Regions from separate parts of the Lysinibacillus sp. K60 genome, predicted to be linked through region 2. Evidence: riboswitches for the same ligand, from Rfam matches in the RefSeq annotation. Region 2 holds a riboswitch; each other region holds the start of a gene.

The links. A riboswitch is a leader RNA that binds a small molecule or an ion and turns the genes downstream of it on or off. The one in region 2 is predicted to bind lysine.
Positions count from the first base shown of each region.
Region 1: linked by a shared signal. The riboswitch ahead of HCH28_RS23540 (amino acid permease) and the one ahead of HCH28_RS10800 (aspartate kinase) in region 2 are both predicted to bind lysine.
Region 3: linked by a shared signal. The riboswitch ahead of HCH28_RS16135 (transporter substrate-binding domain-containing protein) and the one ahead of HCH28_RS10800 (aspartate kinase) in region 2 are both predicted to bind lysine.

Region 1 is NZ_JAASJR010000018.1:1,143-6,691, reverse strand. It holds gene HCH28_RS23540 (amino acid permease) at 1-1,221, opposite strand, end outside; lysine riboswitch at 1,304-1,480, opposite strand; gene HCH28_RS23535 (CynX/NimT family MFS transporter) at 1,658-2,866, shown strand; gene HCH28_RS23530 (hypothetical protein) at 2,934-3,464, opposite strand; gene HCH28_RS23525 (nitric oxide synthase oxygenase) at 3,514-4,560, opposite strand; gene HCH28_RS23520 (hypothetical protein) at 4,720-4,890, opposite strand; tRNA gene HCH28_RS23515 (tRNA-Glu) at 5,290-5,361, opposite strand; tRNA gene HCH28_RS23510 (tRNA-Asn) at 5,363-5,439, opposite strand; tRNA gene HCH28_RS23505 (tRNA-Ile) at 5,447-5,520, opposite strand; tRNA gene HCH28_RS23500 (tRNA-Gly) at 5,525-5,549, opposite strand, start outside.
Region 2 is NZ_JAASJR010000004.1:89,001-94,549, reverse strand. It holds gene uvrC (excinuclease ABC subunit UvrC) at 1-1,533, shown strand, start outside; lysine riboswitch at 1,641-1,818, shown strand; gene HCH28_RS10800 (aspartate kinase) at 1,952-3,178, shown strand; gene HCH28_RS10795 (YslB family protein) at 3,277-3,711, opposite strand; gene HCH28_RS10790 (succinate dehydrogenase cytochrome b558 subunit) at 3,984-4,592, shown strand; gene sdhA (succinate dehydrogenase flavoprotein subunit) at 4,659-5,549, shown strand, end outside.
Region 3 is NZ_JAASJR010000007.1:130,908-136,456, forward strand. It holds gene HCH28_RS16130 (amino acid ABC transporter permease) at 1-669, opposite strand, end outside; gene HCH28_RS16135 (transporter substrate-binding domain-containing protein) at 840-1,697, opposite strand; lysine riboswitch at 1,817-2,003, opposite strand; gene odhB (2-oxoglutarate dehydrogenase complex dihydrolipoyllysine-residue succinyltransferase) at 2,343-3,602, opposite strand; gene HCH28_RS16145 (2-oxoglutarate dehydrogenase E1 component) at 3,694-5,549, opposite strand, start outside.

The DNA of each region.
Region 1 (5,549 bases), on a different contig from region 2:
TGGATCTAAGCCCTGTGCATCAAACGCTCGGCGGAAACGATAATGACTAAACGCAATACCTAGCCATGCAATAAAGCCAGACATTCCAGAAGCATTTAATAGCCAGATATAAACCACTCCATCGCCAAAGAAGGATGCCAAAAATGCTAAACAGCCTACAGCTAATGTTGCCATAAGTGCATAAATCGGAATACCTCTACGACTTAGCTTTGCAAAAAATTTAGGTGCATGTCCATCCACTGCTAATTGCCATAGCATACGAGAAGATGCATATAGTCCTGAATTTCCTGCTGACAGCATAGCCGTTAAAATAATGGCATTCATTAAAGAAGCAGCAAAGGCAATACCTAGACGGTCAAACACTAGTGTAAAGGGTGATACTGCGATATCTTCTGATAACAAACGTTCGTCTGTAAATGGAATCAACATCCCGATTGCACCAATCGCTAAAATATAAAACAAAAGAATACGCCAAAATACAGATTTAACAGCCTTCGGAATATTTTTACCAGGATTATCTGTTTCACCAGCTGTAATTCCTAGTAATTCTGTCCCTTGGAATGAAAATCCTGCAGCTAGGAAAATACCAAATGTAGCAAGGAAGCCACCATGGAATGGCCCATCACTAACAAAGAAATTAGTAAAACCTACAGGAGCCTGCCCACCTAAAATACCAAAAATCATTAGTAAGCTAATGATAATAAAAACAATAACCGTTGCTACTTTAATCATGGCAAACCAATATTCACTTTCACCATAACTTTTTACGGATAGTAAATTAAACGTCAATACAACAGCAATAAATAATACTGTCCAAAGTGCTGATGAGCTATCTGGGAACCAATATTTCATAATTAATGACACAGCAGCAATTTCGGCAGCAATGGTGATTGCCCAGTTATACCAGTAGTTCCAGCCTAATGCAAAGCCCAAAGCGGGATCTACAAATTTGGTTGCATACGTACTAAATGAACCTGATGATGGCATATAGGCAGCCATTTCCCCTAAGCTTGTCATTAAAAAATACACCATAATACCGATTAAAGCATAGGCAAGCAATGCTCCCCCAGGCCCTGCCTGAGCAATAGCACCTCCACTGGCTAAAAATAGCCCCGTACCAATTGTACCGCCTAAAGAAATCATTGTAATATGACGGCTTTTTAATTCTTTTTTCAGCTTCGGCGCTTTATGTCCGAGCTGATTTACTTTTATTTCACTCACGATATAGCTTCCTTCCTATTTATGAGGCAAAAAAATGCCATCACATATACACTGTGATGGCTACGTTAATCCTCAGTTTTTCCTACATGATAGCTCAACACGTTGTACAAACGTGACAGTTCTGTTCCTTTCGGAGACAGCCCCAGCATGAGGTTTTCAAGTCCCCTCACACTTCGGCAATATTTCCTTTCAGCTAATCTCATCAATGCTTGTCATTTCAATTAGCATACTTATAAATATCGCGACCTCTACCTCAATACAAACATGAGGCATATAATTATTAAATTTATGATGTTTATTATACTAACATAAGACCATAGACATTTCAATACCGCAAGAAATGTTCCGTATTTTATGAATCTTCTACTATTTTTAATAGTGTGATAAAGTGTTATAGTAGTTCAATTAGAATGGTTATTATTAGGGGGGATTTATTTTGACTACAAATGATCATACCACTAGTTATCCAAGTAAAAAAATTAGCTGGAAAGGAACAACCTTACTTTTAGTCTTTGGCGTTATCTTTATAGCCTCTACATTACGAATGCCACTAACTGTTGTTGGTCCAATTATATCCTTTATCCGTGAAGATCTTGGAATATCTAATGTAGTGGCTGGCTTTCTAACAACAATTCCATTGCTGGCTTTTGCTATTATATCTCCATTTGCACCAGTTGTAGCACGCAAACTAGGGCTTGAGCTAACATTATTTTTATCAACTTTTCTCTTGGCCTTAGGAATTGTCCTACGTTCACTTGGTACGACAGAATTACTTCTATTGGGTACTGTGTTAATTGGCGTAGCCATTTCTTTTGGAAATGTACTAATTCCAGGATTATTAAAATTGAAATTTCCATATCATGTGGGTTTATTAATGGCCTTTTTCACCATGTCCATGAATTTTACTGCTGGCCTTGGAGCTGGTATTAGCTATCCGATAGCTAATTCATCGTTAGGCTGGCAAGGTGCGCTTTCCATTGCACTCATACTCGTTCTAATTACAATCCTAATTTGGATACCTCAACTAAAGTCAAATTACCCAGAACCAGTTACTACATCTAAAAAGACCAGTACACCTTTATGGAAATCACCTGTTACTTGGGCTGTCACAGGGGCAATGGGTTTACAGTCTTTATTATTCTATACAACAGCAGCGTGGATACCTGAGATCTATATTGCTCAAGGTTTAGCGCCTGATAAAGCTGGCTGGATGTTTTCAATCATGCAATTCTCACAAGTACCAATGGCTTTGGCAGTGCCTATTATTGCAGGTAAAATGACTTCTCAACGCCCACTTGTATTGATGTTTACATCCTTCTATTTAGTAGGCTTTGTTGGAGTTGTCATGGAATGGACAAGTCTTGGGGTCCTGTGGATGGTTCTTCTAGGGTTAGCAGGTGGTTCTTCATTCGCCCTAGCAATGATGTTCTTCACTCTCCGTACTCGTACTGCATTTGAAGCAGCAGATTTATCAGGCTTTGCACAATCTTTGGGTTATTTATTTGCCGCAATTGGTCCTATTCTTTTTGGCTACTTGCATGATTTATTTGGTGGTTGGAATATTGCGGGATGGCTCTTTGTCGTTGTGGCAATTTTACTCTTCTTTTGCTCAATGAGAGCTTCTAAGAATGAATATGTGCATTAAAATTAAATAAAGCAGGTGGTTCAGCTTCCTCCATCTGCTTTATTTCTATATAGTGTTTACACATTACTTAATTGTCGAGTTGCTGGATTAATGTTAGCAATTCAGCAAGGCATTCTGATGCTTCATTATTACGAGCTGTTATAGTAGAAAAAATAGGAACAGCCTCTTGTAAAAGCAAATAACTATAATAGTAATAGCCTACAAAAGCTTGCTTTCCATAGCCCTTTGGCGTTTCTTCCTCCCACTCCTGCTCATCATTGTCCTCATTTTCTATCCATAAATAGTTGACGTCTAATAGCTCCTGCATATTTTTAACAGTATTGACTGGGTCGAGATAATCTTTCGTAATAGCATGTGCCACAGCTAAATATAATTGTATTTCTTGTAAGGAGACAACCTCTAATTTTTTACTAGTAAGCTTTTTTAACAGGACAAGCAAAACCCATGGTGTCACCTGCCACAGTGTACCTTGATGTTCGATTAATTCAGCTAGTTGTGTGTATTGCTCCTGTTCTATCAGCTTAGGAATGGCTGTACCTCTACCATAAGGTGTCGTCAATTGTCTCCACGGGATATTGGGAATTTGCTGATCTAACATAGTAAGCCCTCTCTCATCAAAAGTGTTGAAAGTAAACAATTCCTTTACACTAATAGCATGGTTTTTGATAAAAATAATTTGGTGTATGATATATATTTACATAGGGTTTATGGAATATGTGAGTTGTGGCAGGGGAAATTGGTGGGATTAACCATGTCCAGTTGCCAGTAACTTCTCTTCCTGTTGATTTTTCAGCCTCCTCAAACAATCTAAACTGCTGAGCTGCTGTATGATGATCAACAATGCTCACACCCTCTTCTTTAAATGAGTGAAGAACAGCAATATTAAGTTCTACTAAAGCACGATCACGCCAAAGAGACGCTTGTTTGGTTGTATCAAGATTAAAAATCTCTGCAATTGCAGGTAACATATTATAACGATCATGATCTGCTAAATTTCGTGCACCAATCTCTGTTCCCATATACCAGCCGTTAAATGGAGCTGCTTGAAAATCAATTCCAGCCATTTGAAAACGCATACTCGAAATAATAGGTACAGCATACCACTTCATTCCTAATTTCTCCACATCGATTGACTCTGGATGGCGGATTGAAACCTCTACTACATTTTCTTCAGGAATTACAAACATTTGAGGAGCACGATCATCCACCTGTATAACGATTGGTAGTACATCAAAATCAGTTCCTTTACCTTTCCATCCTAACGACTCACACACTTTTGTAAATTTAATGGACTGCGAATCTCCAATAATGCCTGCCTCTGTTTCATAGCCTGCATAACGAATTAGTTGATGATTCCAAATCCGTACTCTATCTGAAGCAAACACTGTTATAGTTGGACGGATTTTCCCATGATTTGTCGCATAATCAATATGTTCTAGTAATTTTTGAAAAATAGCCTTTTCATCTAAAACATCACGTGCATCTACTACATGCAGTGACTGCCAAAACAGACGTCCAATACACTTATTGCTATTTCGCCATGCCACCCGTGCGCCAAAAACTAGCTCCTCTGTTGTTGGGTGATATTCACCTGCATCCTTAACTGCCTGTAATCTATTCTTTAACCAAAATTCTGATTGATTTTGTTCTGTCTGATATAGACTTAAAAATTGCTGTATCTCCTGTATATTCATATCGATTCCTCCACTTATCCTCATATTAGAGGAACAAAACCACAAGCACCATGAAAATAGTAATTGAAAAAACATACATATTTTATATATGAAATAGTTTGTTCAAATTTACTCTATAGACTCTCTTTCTTAAGAGAATGTAAGGGAGAGGGATCCTAACTATTGTAAAAAGTCTACATTAATCATATAACCTTCATAGTGTTGTAGCAAAGCAATCAATAGAATTTTTTGTGAAAGATAAAAGTCTTTCCATTTTAGGCTACTTACATGCTGCTGACGCTTGGCTTTCGCGCTGCGGTTAGTCTCTTTCTGGCTAACCCCGGCAATCAAGTAGTCTTCCTCATTTATCCCACAAATAAATTGAAGGTGTTCACTTATGGCTGGCTGTTGTAACTGATTCCCTACTCCACATTGAAAATAAGAGCTTATCTCCTCTAAGCATACAGATAATGGGCTTTTTGATCGCTATGCTACTATGAAAAAAGTAAAGTAAAGACACTTTGCAGAAAAGTTGATTGTAGTGGAGCCAGCGTCACAGATGAGACCCTGGAGCAAACGTAAATGAGTGAAGTGGCTCATCGGACGCCCTCTGGAAAGGAAGCTGGCGGAACGGAAATCAACCTCTTACCTTGCTAATAGGTGTCTTTTTCTGCTAGTGATCTTTTCTCAACAACATGAAAAAGGAGAATAGAAAAAAGCATGTAACACACATCTGTGCTACATGCTTGATGACCCGTACGGGATTCGAACCCGTGTTACCGCCGTGAAAGGGCGGTGTCTTAACCACTTGACCAACGGGCCGTGGCTCCGAAGGCAGGACTCGAACCTGCGACAACCTGATTAACAGTCAGGTGCTACTACCAACTGAGCTACTTCGGAATAATGATGGGCCTAAATGGACTCGAACCATCGACCTCACGCTTATCAGGCGTGCGCTCTAACCAGCTGAGCTATAGGCCCATTTTGGAGCGGGTGATGAGAATCGAACT
Region 2 (5,549 bases):
CCAAAATATAATGTCATGTTAACGGATGATAAGACCTATCCATATTTAAAAATTACGAATGAAAAACATCCTCGTCTGATTACGACAAGGAAGGTAAAAAAGGATAAGGCTAAATATTTTGGCCCTTATCCGAATGCCTATGCAGCAAGTGAAACGAAAAAGCTATTGGATCGATTGTATCCGCTGCGCAAATGTGTTCAATTACCTTCCAAGGTCTGCTTGTACTATCACATGGGTCAATGCTTAGCACCTTGTGTGAAGGAAATTGATGGTCAGGTTTATCAAGAAATGATTGAGGATATGACGAAGTTTTTAAATGGTGGTGTGGAGGCAGTCAAAAAAGAGCTTGAAGTTAAAATGCTAGTAGCTGCAGAAAACCTGGAATTTGAACGAGCGAAGGAATTCCGAGACCAAATTGCCCATATTGATACGGTTATGCAGAAACAAAAAATAGTTTCAAGTGATACAACAAATCGAGATGTATTTGGCTATGCTGTTGAAAAAGGATGGATGTGTGTTCAGGTTTTCTTTGTGCGCCAAGGAAAGCTGATTGAGCGTGATGTCTCAATTTTCCCCATCTATCAAGATGCAGAGGAAGAATTTTTAACATTTGTTGGGCGCTTTTATGAAAAGCCAGAGCATATTAAGCCAAAAGAAATTTTTATTCCACAAGCCATTGATGCAGCTATCTTAACAGAATTATTAGAAATTAAAGTGCTCACACCGAAAAGAGGTCAAAAGAAGGAATTGGTTGAATTAGCTACCAAAAATGCTGAAATTGCTGTGGCAGCTAAATTCCAGCTAATAGAGCGTCAGGAAGAACGTACGATTGGTGCTTGTGAGGCACTTGGTGAAGCAATGGGTATTAGTGTACCTTTACGAATTGAAGCTTTTGATAATAGTCATATGCATGGAACGGATGCAGTGTCTGCTATGGTTGTTTTCATTGATGGGAAGCCTGCAAAAAAGGAGTACCGAAAATATAAAACGCGTACAGCAGCCAAGCATGATGATTACGGTGCAATGCAAGAGGTTATACGTCGTCGTTATATACGTGTTTTAAAGGAAGGACTACCATTACCAGATCTAGTCTTAATTGATGGTGGTAAGGGACAAATGGAAGTAGCCCGTGAAGTACTAGAAGATGAGCTTGGTCTTGTTATACCGATTGCTGGTTTAGCCAAGGATGATAAGCATAATACATCTCAGCTATTGTTTGGTGATCCACCAGAAGTGATTAGCTTAAAACGTACAAGTGATGGCTTTTATTTATTACAACGAATTCAAGACGAAGTCCATCGCTTTGCTATTACCTTCTTGCGTCAACAGCATGAGAAGCATGCCATTCAATCTGTATTAGATCATATTGAAGGGGTAGGACCAAAACGAAAGCAACAGCTGCTTAAACATTTTGGTTCAGTCAAAAAAATTCGAGAGGCGAGCGAGCTAGCATTACAGGAGGCTGGGATGCCTGCTAATTTAGCAAGCCAAATTTTTAGCTATTTTCAGCACCAATCATTGTCAAAGGAATAGGCATGTGCTATGGTTATAAATAACATTGTTTTCAATGTTATGGAGAGCCAACTGTGTAACTAGTTTGTTTACGCTAAGGCTTAATGAATTGAATACATTCACTTTAAAGTGATGATAGAGGTGCAAGATTCAAGAGTAACACGATGGAGGATGGACAAGTCCAGAGATATTGTGTGAAAGGGGAGCTTGCCGAAGTACAGTATTGTTGTTCCATTGCTGTACTGGTTTTGCATTTAAGAAATGTAAGACTGTCGATTCTAAACGTTTCGGAGAGCTATCACACATGCGCAAGTTACGATTATTGTACATGTTATAGGCAGCTTTCACGTTATGTGAAGGCTGCCTTTTAGTTTTCTAGAAACTGTTTTACCCCCCATAATTTGGTGAAATACATGAACTGGAAGGGAGAACGAAAGAAATGGCTAAAATCGTGATGAAGTTTGGAGGAGCTGCATTAGCTTCTACTGAACAAATCCAAGAGGCTGCTAGGAAAGCGATTGCTGAAAAGGACAAAGGATTGGATGTAGTAGTGGTCGTTGCAGCAATGGGACACACTGTGAAAGAGATGAAAATGATGGTACACCAACTAACTGACGATGTGTCGAGAAGAGAATTAGATGCAGTGTTGTCAACTGGCTCTCAATTATCTAGTGCTTTATTTGCCATCGCTTTGCAGGAAGCAGGCTATGAGGCTGTGTCTCTAACGGGATGGCAAGCTGGTATACATACGGATGGTATGTATCGGCATGCTCGTATCGACTATATAGATATTAATCGAATGGAAGAACACTTTGCACAGGGACAAATTGTGGTTATTGCTGGAGAACAAGGGATTGACGAAGAGCACAATATCACCATGCTTGGGAAAGGTGGAGCTGAAACAGCTGCTGTTGCACTTGCCATAGCATTGGAAGCGGAGAGAGTAGATATGTATACAAATGTGGATGGTGTTTATACAGCAGATCCACGATATGTTACAAATGCCCAAAAGCTACAGGAAATTTCCTATGATGAAATGTTGGAGTTATCTAATTTAGGGTCTCATATCATACATCCTCGTGCGGTGGAGTTAGCGAAAAAATTTCAAATGCCTGTTATTATACGCTCCAGTTTAATAGAATCAGTAGGCACTTTATTGAAGGAGGAAGTGGAAATGGAAAAAAATTCAGTCGTTCGTGGTGTTGCATTTGAATCAGATATTATTCGTTTAACAGTAGGGTATGATGCTTTTTCCAATGCTTCATTAGCAGATATATTTATGGTGCTTGCAGAGAACCGTATTAATGTTGATATTATTGTCCAAGCCATTATTGATGGGTTGAAGCCAACTGTATCGTTTTCCATTTTAAAAGAGGAATTTGCGGAAGCATTACGTGTTTTAGAGGATAGTAAATTATCACTCGGATTTAGTTTTGCTGACTTCGAAATTGGACTAGCAAAAGTTTCTATTATTGGTTCAGGCATGGCTTCCAATCCAGGCGTTGCCGCTCGTATGTTTGATCGGTTACGTCGCGAAAATATCCCTGTAAAAATGGTTAGTACTTCTGAAATAAAAGTGTCCGTTGTTGTACCACAGGATGATATGATCCAAGCAGCTAATGCTCTCCATGATGAGTTTAATTTAGAGCAAGCACTTTACATATAATAATAGAAGAAACAGCATTTTATGTAATTGACCGAAATAAAAGGAAGAAAAAAGAAGGATTGTCATCCCATTCTTTAATGGGAGACAATCCTTTTTAATTATTCTGAGGGAATGGTATTCATAATACGTTCTTTAACGTCCCATTTGACTGTAAACATGACGTATTGTTGCTTTTCCCGTTTTTCACTATAGCATTCTGTCAGGTAGCCTTTAGCTAGTTGAATTTGCTCTGCTATAAATCCTGCTTCAAGTTTAAAGCTACGCTGCTTTATTTGCAGAATTTCAGGGTCATTTGTCAACTGGAAAATACGTCCATCTTTTGATTCCTTTATGAGTTCTAATGTACCCCAGCAGGCATCTGCGAAAAATGCGATAAGTTCATCTTGACTTTTACATGGGAACTTGCGAGCAAGCTCTTTACCTGCCCAATAAAGGACGTCATCTTCATGTTTACCGAGTATAGAAGATAGAATATGATCACGAATGATCTCATAGCCAAATGATGAGATTGTAGGAGATGGAGTGTTTAACATTGTTATCCTTCTTTCTTAGAATTTTCTTAAAATTTAACGGTAATAAAGTAATGATAGATTTTTCGAGAAAAAACGACGCATCATGTACTAGATTAGTTCTTTAATAAGCTCTATGAAAAACTCCGAGTTGCCTTGACGCTCGTAGCTCTTGAGAGTACAATAAACATGTCATAATATTGTACCATGATGAAATACACAGTCAATGAAGTATCATTTACAAAATGATGACTTCTTTTGTTGTGCTATTTTAAGTACTAAGGGGGGTAACAGTCTTGTCGAAAGATCGAGAGTTTTTATGGCGTCGCTTACATTCTCTACTTGGGATCATTCCAGTAGGTCTGTTTTTAACGATGCACCTGTTCATTAACTTTACAGCAACAGGCGGGGCAGAAAGTTACAACGATGCTACCGCAGTAATGGAAAAGATTCCATTCCTTATCCTAGTTGAATGGATTGTCATCTATATTCCATTAATGTTCCACGCATTCTATGGTGTCTACATTGCATTCACTGCTACACCAAACACAGGACGTTTCAGCACGTACCGTAACTGGATGTTCTCTTTACAACGTTTTACTGGTGTATTCTTAGTGATATTCATTGCATGGCATATTTTCCAAACTCGTATTCAAAAAGCACTTGGCACACACGTTGATTACGACATGATGGCGAATATTGTTGCTAATCCATTCATGCTTGGATTCTACATTGTTGGTATTTTATCAGCAACTTTCCACTTATCTAACGGTTTATGGGCATTCCTAGTAAGCTGGGGTATTACACAATCTCCTCAGTCTCAAAAGATCGCTACTTACGTAACAAACATTCTTTTCGTAATTCTAAGTGTAGTTGGTGTGGCTGCTATTTTAGCTTTCGTATAATTCCATAGAAGCTACGATAGAGCACATGCAATCATTGCAATTTTTTAAGAGGAGTGAGAAATAATCATGGCGAAAAGCAAAATAATTGTTGTCGGCGGTGGTCTTGCCGGTCTGATGGCAACGATTAAAGCAGCTGAAGTTGGTACTGAAGTTGATTTATTCTCATTAGTTCCTGTAAAACGCTCACACTCTGTTTGTGCGCAAGGCGGAATTAATGGTGCGGTAAATACTAAAGGTGAAGGGGATTCTCCATGGATCCACTTTGATGATACAGTATATGGTGGGGACTTCCTAGCGAACCAACCACCTGTTAAAGGTATGTGTGATGCAGCACCTGGCATTATTCACTTAATGGACCGTATGGGTGTTATGTTCAACCGTACACCAGAAGGACTTTTAGATTTCCGTCGTTTTGGTGGTACTTTAATGCACCGTACAGCTTTCTCTGGTGCAACAACTGGTCAACAATTACTATATGCGCTAGATGAGCAAGTTCGTTCTCATGAAGTAGCTGGTTTAGTAAATAAATATGAACACTGGGAATTCCTTGGTGTTATTATCGATGAAGACGGCGTTTGTCGTGGTATCGTAGCGCAAGATATGCGTACAGAAGAAATTAAATCATTCCGTGCAGACGCTGTTATTATGGCGACTGGTGGCCCTGGTATTATCTTCGGTAAAACAACAAACTCTGTTATTAACACAGGTTCTGCTGCTTCTATCGTTTATCAACAAGGTGCTTCATATGCGAATGGTGAATTCATTCAAATTCACCCAACAGCGATTCCTGGAGATGACAAAAACCGTCTAATGTCAGAATCAGCTCGTGGTGAAGGTGGTCGTATTTGGACTTATAAAGACGGTAAACCTTGGTACTTCTTAGAAGAAAAATACCCAGCTTATGGTAACTTAGTACCACGTGATATTGCAACACGTGAAATTTTCGACGTTTGTGTA
Region 3 (5,549 bases), on a different contig from region 2:
AACATAAAGAAGGATGCGAGATGCGGTAAATGTCATGATGAAATAAAGAACACATGCAACGAAGAATGATTCGAAATAACGGAAGTTGTTACCCGAAATTGATTTTGTTTGGAAGAATAATTCCGTTACTCCAATGACATTTAATACGGCTGTATCTTTAATATTCATGATTAATTGGTTACCTGTTGCTGGTAAAACATTACGCGCTACTTGTGGTAAAACTACATGAAGCATAATTTGGAAGTGATTCATGCCAATTGCTGATGCTGCCTCGTATTGACCATTATCAATAGATACAATACCGCCACGAACAATTTCTGCCATATAGGCCCCTGTATTGAGGGAAACGACTAAAATACCTGCTGTAATAAAGTGCATATCGATACCGAATGCGATATCTAATCCGTAGTAGACAACCATAGCTTGTACAATCATTGGTGTACCACGGAAAAATTCAACATAGCATGTTAGTATAAAATTAATGAGCTTTAAGCTATAAAATTTCACACCTTTTTTACGAACTGGAATCGTATGCATAATTCCGATGAAAAATCCGATAAATGCACCAATAATTGTACTAATACTCGAAATCAGTAACGTATAATACGCACCTCGTAAAAACATTTGCCAGTTGTTTTCAATAATTGAAAGTATCCATTCAAGACTCATGATGTTCCTCCTAACAATGTCATCTTGCTCGTTTATTTCTTTTGTGTCCTAGCTCTTTCTACTATTCTATGATTTGTCACGCTAGGACATTATCATTATGTAGAGAGGTTCTCATTTTGATAATGATGAAATGATCATGCACGGACTAATTGCTAGTCCGTGCCCTATCATTATTGTGCTGCGGGCTGTTGAGAAATAGCTTCTTCCATAATGGCTTGACGATCATCTTCTGAAATGCCTTTTAGGATTTCATTGATTTTTTCACGATTTGCGTCATCTTTACGTAAGCCTACAGCAATTGAAGTATTTGATAGGTCTGTATCAAAGCCTTCTTCAAATGCTACATATGTGAATTTATCGTTGGCTGCAGAAGCGGAAATGCCCTCTGGACGTTCAGCTACATAGCCATCAATTTTACCTGCTTCTAGTGCCACACGCATTGCTGGGAAGCTCTCCATTGCCGTTTGCTTTTCTACGCCTTTAATTTGATCGATAACTGTGTAGTTTGATGTATTTAATTGTGATGTAATTTTAGCACCTGAGAAGTCTTGAATCGATTTTGCGCCTTCATATTTGCTACCTTTTTTAATAACCATAACAAAATCAGAAGTATAATAGTTTTCTGTAAAATCAATTGTTTTCTTACGTTCTTCTGTTGGTGACATACCTGCAATAATTGCATCAATTTTGTTCGATTGTAGCGCTGGAACTAATCCGTCCCACTCCATTTTAACAATGACTAACTCTTTGCCTAAACCTTCAGCGATTTTCTTTGCCATTTGTACATCATAGCCACCTGCATATTCTGCATTATCCGCAATTTTCACTGCGCCATTCGCATCGTCTTGCTGTGTCCAGTTGAACGGTGGGTAGCCAGCCTCCATGCCAATTCGGAATTCACCGCCGCCTTCTTCTTTGTCAGTTCCAGCATCACTTGAACCGCCCTCTTTTTTGTCGCTTGTGCCACATGCAGCTAGCACAATTGCCGTCATGATAGAGATCATTACTAACAACCATTTTCTTTTCATGAAAAACTCCCCTTTTCTGTAAAAAAATAAGACAACTGTACTAAAAAAGACCTAAGTTTATTGAACTTAGGTCTTACCTTTTATGACAGTTGCCCAAATCCTCACTATAATTTCCATGTTTCCGAGATAGCACAACCTAGTAAATCTGGAAATCCATTTACTAGGACAGTCCTGCACTTATTCACTGCAGACCCAGTATAAAAGTACGAGCTCCTTTTATACTTCGGCGATATTTCCTTCTTCATTGCGTCTTCGCTTGCTTTTACTCAACAATGAACTAATAAATACCGCGCCTCTACCTCACTGGTAACAATTCGTGAGGTTTGTTTATTTAATTGATATTTTGATACTACTATAAAACTAATATGTTCGTCAAGACGATTTTAACATTTTTCTGACTAATGACAATATTAGGATATTATGCGTTCTGCTTCCACTTTAAATCGTTGAACTTTTGTTGATATTTCTGAAAATTACAACAAATATTTATTATAGAGTATGTTCTCTATGTGAGAAAAGTCGCGTTTTTTCTTTCTTTGCTCCTCTAAACGATATAACATTCGTACTCATTCAAGCATAGAATCGGTCAATTCCTTTTATCATACAAAAAACCCTGCTGAACATTGTTCGCAGGGTTTAATGGCATTATGAATTTAATAATAAATCTTCAGGATTTTCGATTAATTCTTTAACTGTTTTTAAGAATCCTACAGAATCTTTACCATCGATGATACGGTGGTCGTATGAAAGTGCTACATACATCATTGGACGGATTTGAACTTCACCATTTACTGCAACTGGACGGTTTACAATTGAGTGCATACCTAAAATACCAGCTTGCGTACCGTTCATAATTGGTGTTGACATTAATGAACCGAATACACCACCATTTGTGATTGTGAATGATCCACCAGCCATGTCATTTAAGCCTAATTTTTTATCACGAGCTTTTGTCGCTAAGTTAGCGATATCTTTTTCGATTTCTGCAAAGTTTTTACTATTTGCATCGCGTACAACTGGTACGACTAAACCTTCTTCAGTTGATACAGCAATACCGATATCAAAGAAGTTATTTAAATGAATTTCATCGCCAGAGATTTGAGCGTTTACGTATGGGTATTTTTTCAGTGCTGCAACAACAGCTTTAGTGAAGAATGACATGAAACCAAGTTTGATGTCGTTTGCTTTTACAAACTCTTCTTGTTTACGTTTACGAAGTGCCATGATGTTTGTCATGTCAATTTCGTTGAATGTTGTTAACATTGCTGTTGATTGTTTAACTTCTAATAAACGTTTTGCAATTGTTTGGCGACGACGGCTCATTTTTTCAATTGTTACACGGTCAGAATTAGCTGCTGGTGTGAATACTACTGGGCCACCTGAAGTTGCTACGGATGTAGGTGCTGCTGCTGGCGTTACAGCTGGTGCTGTACCGTGAGCTGCTACATCTTGTACACGTACACGTCCTTGTGGATCTACTGGAGATACCGCTGCAAGGTCAATACCTTTTTCACGTGCAAGACGACGTGCTGCTGGAGATGCAACTACACGCTCACCAGAAGTTTCTTCTACTACTGGAGCTGCTGCAACTGGTGCAGGTGCTGCTTGTGGCGCTGCAGGTGCAGGTGCTGCCTCAGTTGGTGCTGCCGCTGGAGCTGCTGCTGCGCCTTCGCCTGCTTCTACTACTGCGATAACTTGACCAACTAGTACAGTATCGCCTTCTTCAGCTAAAATTTGTGTTAATACACCTGCTTCTTCAGAAATGATCTCAGCGTTTACTTTATCTGTTTCAAGTTCAACGATGAATTCACCTTTTTCAACGCGATCGCCCACTTTTTTTACCCACTGTGCGATACTACCTTCTGTAATCGATTCTGCTAATTCAGGGACTTTAATTTCAGCCACTTTCATTTCCTCCTTTGATTAACGTGCATGACGCACATAGAAGGGCTACTGCTTAAGGGCAAGTAGCCCGGTTTCAAAAATTGATATATGATTATTTAACCTTTACTGGCTCAGCAACCGCTTCTTCAATAAGAGCTGCTTGTGCTGCTTTATGAGAATCTGCATCCCCTTCAGAAGTTGAGCTCATTGCAGGACGGCCTACATAGCGAAGTTTTTTACCTTCTGAAAGTTCGTATAATGTTTCTAATGCATAATTCCATGAGCCTTGGTTTTTAGGTTCTTCCTGTACCCAAACAATCTCTTTTGCATTAGGATACTTAGCAATGATACCAGCAACTTGCTCTTTTGGGAATGGGTAAAGTTGTTCTACACGAATAATGTGTAGGTGATCGAAGCCTTCGCCGTCTTTCACGCGCTCTGCTAAGTCGATCATCACTTTACCTGTACCTAAAACGATACGCTCTACAGCTTCTGGTTTAGCCCCTAAGCCTGGTTGTTCGATCACTTCTTGGAATGAACCATTTGCTAATTGCTCAGCATTCGCCGCAGCTAGTGGGTGACGTAATAATGATTTTGGTGATACGACTACAAGTGGACGTACCCCTTCTGTACCTAATAATGCTGCTTGACGGCGTAATAAGTGGTAGTAGTTTCCTGCATTTGAACAGTTCGCTACAAACCAATTATTTTCAGCTGACATTTGTAAATAGCGTTCCATACGGCTTGAAGAGTGCTCTGGACCTTGACCTTCATAACCATGAGGTAAAAGGATAACTAGGCCAGATTTTTGACCCCATTTTGAGCGTGCCCCTGAAATAAAGTTATCAAACATCACTTGTGCCATATTCGCAAAGTCACCGAATTGTGCTTCCCATACTGTTAGTACATGGCTATTTTCTAGGTTGTAACCATACTCAAAGCCTACCACCCCAGCTTCAGTCAGCGGAGAGTTGTGTACTGTAAAGGATGCGTTCGCACCAGAAATATGGTGTAGTGGCGTGAAGACATTGCCATTGTTTTTATCATGCAGTACTAAGTGACGTTGAGAGAATGTACCACGTTGTGCATCTTGACCTGTAAAGCGTACTGGTGTGCCATCTTGAATAATCGTTGCATACGCTAAAGTTTCAGCATGACCCCAGTCAACTTTTGCAGACGCATAAGCATCACGGCGTTTTTCTAAGATTTTACCAAGCTTTTTCTGTGGTTCGAAGTTTTCTTCAAACACTAAAAGCTCTTCATTGATTTTTTCTAAACGTTCCGCACCTACTGCTGTATCAATTTGTGGGAACTCTACTTTTAATTCTTCTGGCATTTCTAAATGATGATGATCATCTTTTTCTGCCATTTCTTTGACATGGTCATAGGCTGCTTGCATTTCGGCATAGATAGCTGTATCTAGTGCCGCTACATCATCAGCAGTTACAAGACCTTCTGCCACTAATTGTGCACCATATAATGCACGCACTGTTTCATGTTTAGACACTAATTTGTATGTTTCTGGGTTTGTCACTGTTGGGTCATCTGTTTCATTATGACCATGGCGACGGTAACCTACTAAGTCCACAATAATGTCTTTGCCAAATGTTTGACGGTAGTTTGCCGCAAAACGTCCGACTTGCACTACTGCCTCTGGGCTATCTGCATTGACATGGATTACTGGTACTTCATAGCCTTTTGCAGGGTCAGAAGAATACACAGAAGAACGAGAATCATAATGTTCTGTTGTGAATCCGATCATATTGTTTGCGATAATATGGATTGTTCCACCTGTTGTAAAGCCTTCTGTTTTAGCGAAGTTTAACACTTCTGTTACAATCCCTTGACCTGGGAATGCAGCGTCACCGTGTACAAGAATGCCTAAGCCCTTTGTACGGTCAAAAATAGGTTGCCCTGGTTTAGATGTATCATCTTGTGTTGCACGAGTAGCACCAAGTACTACTGGAT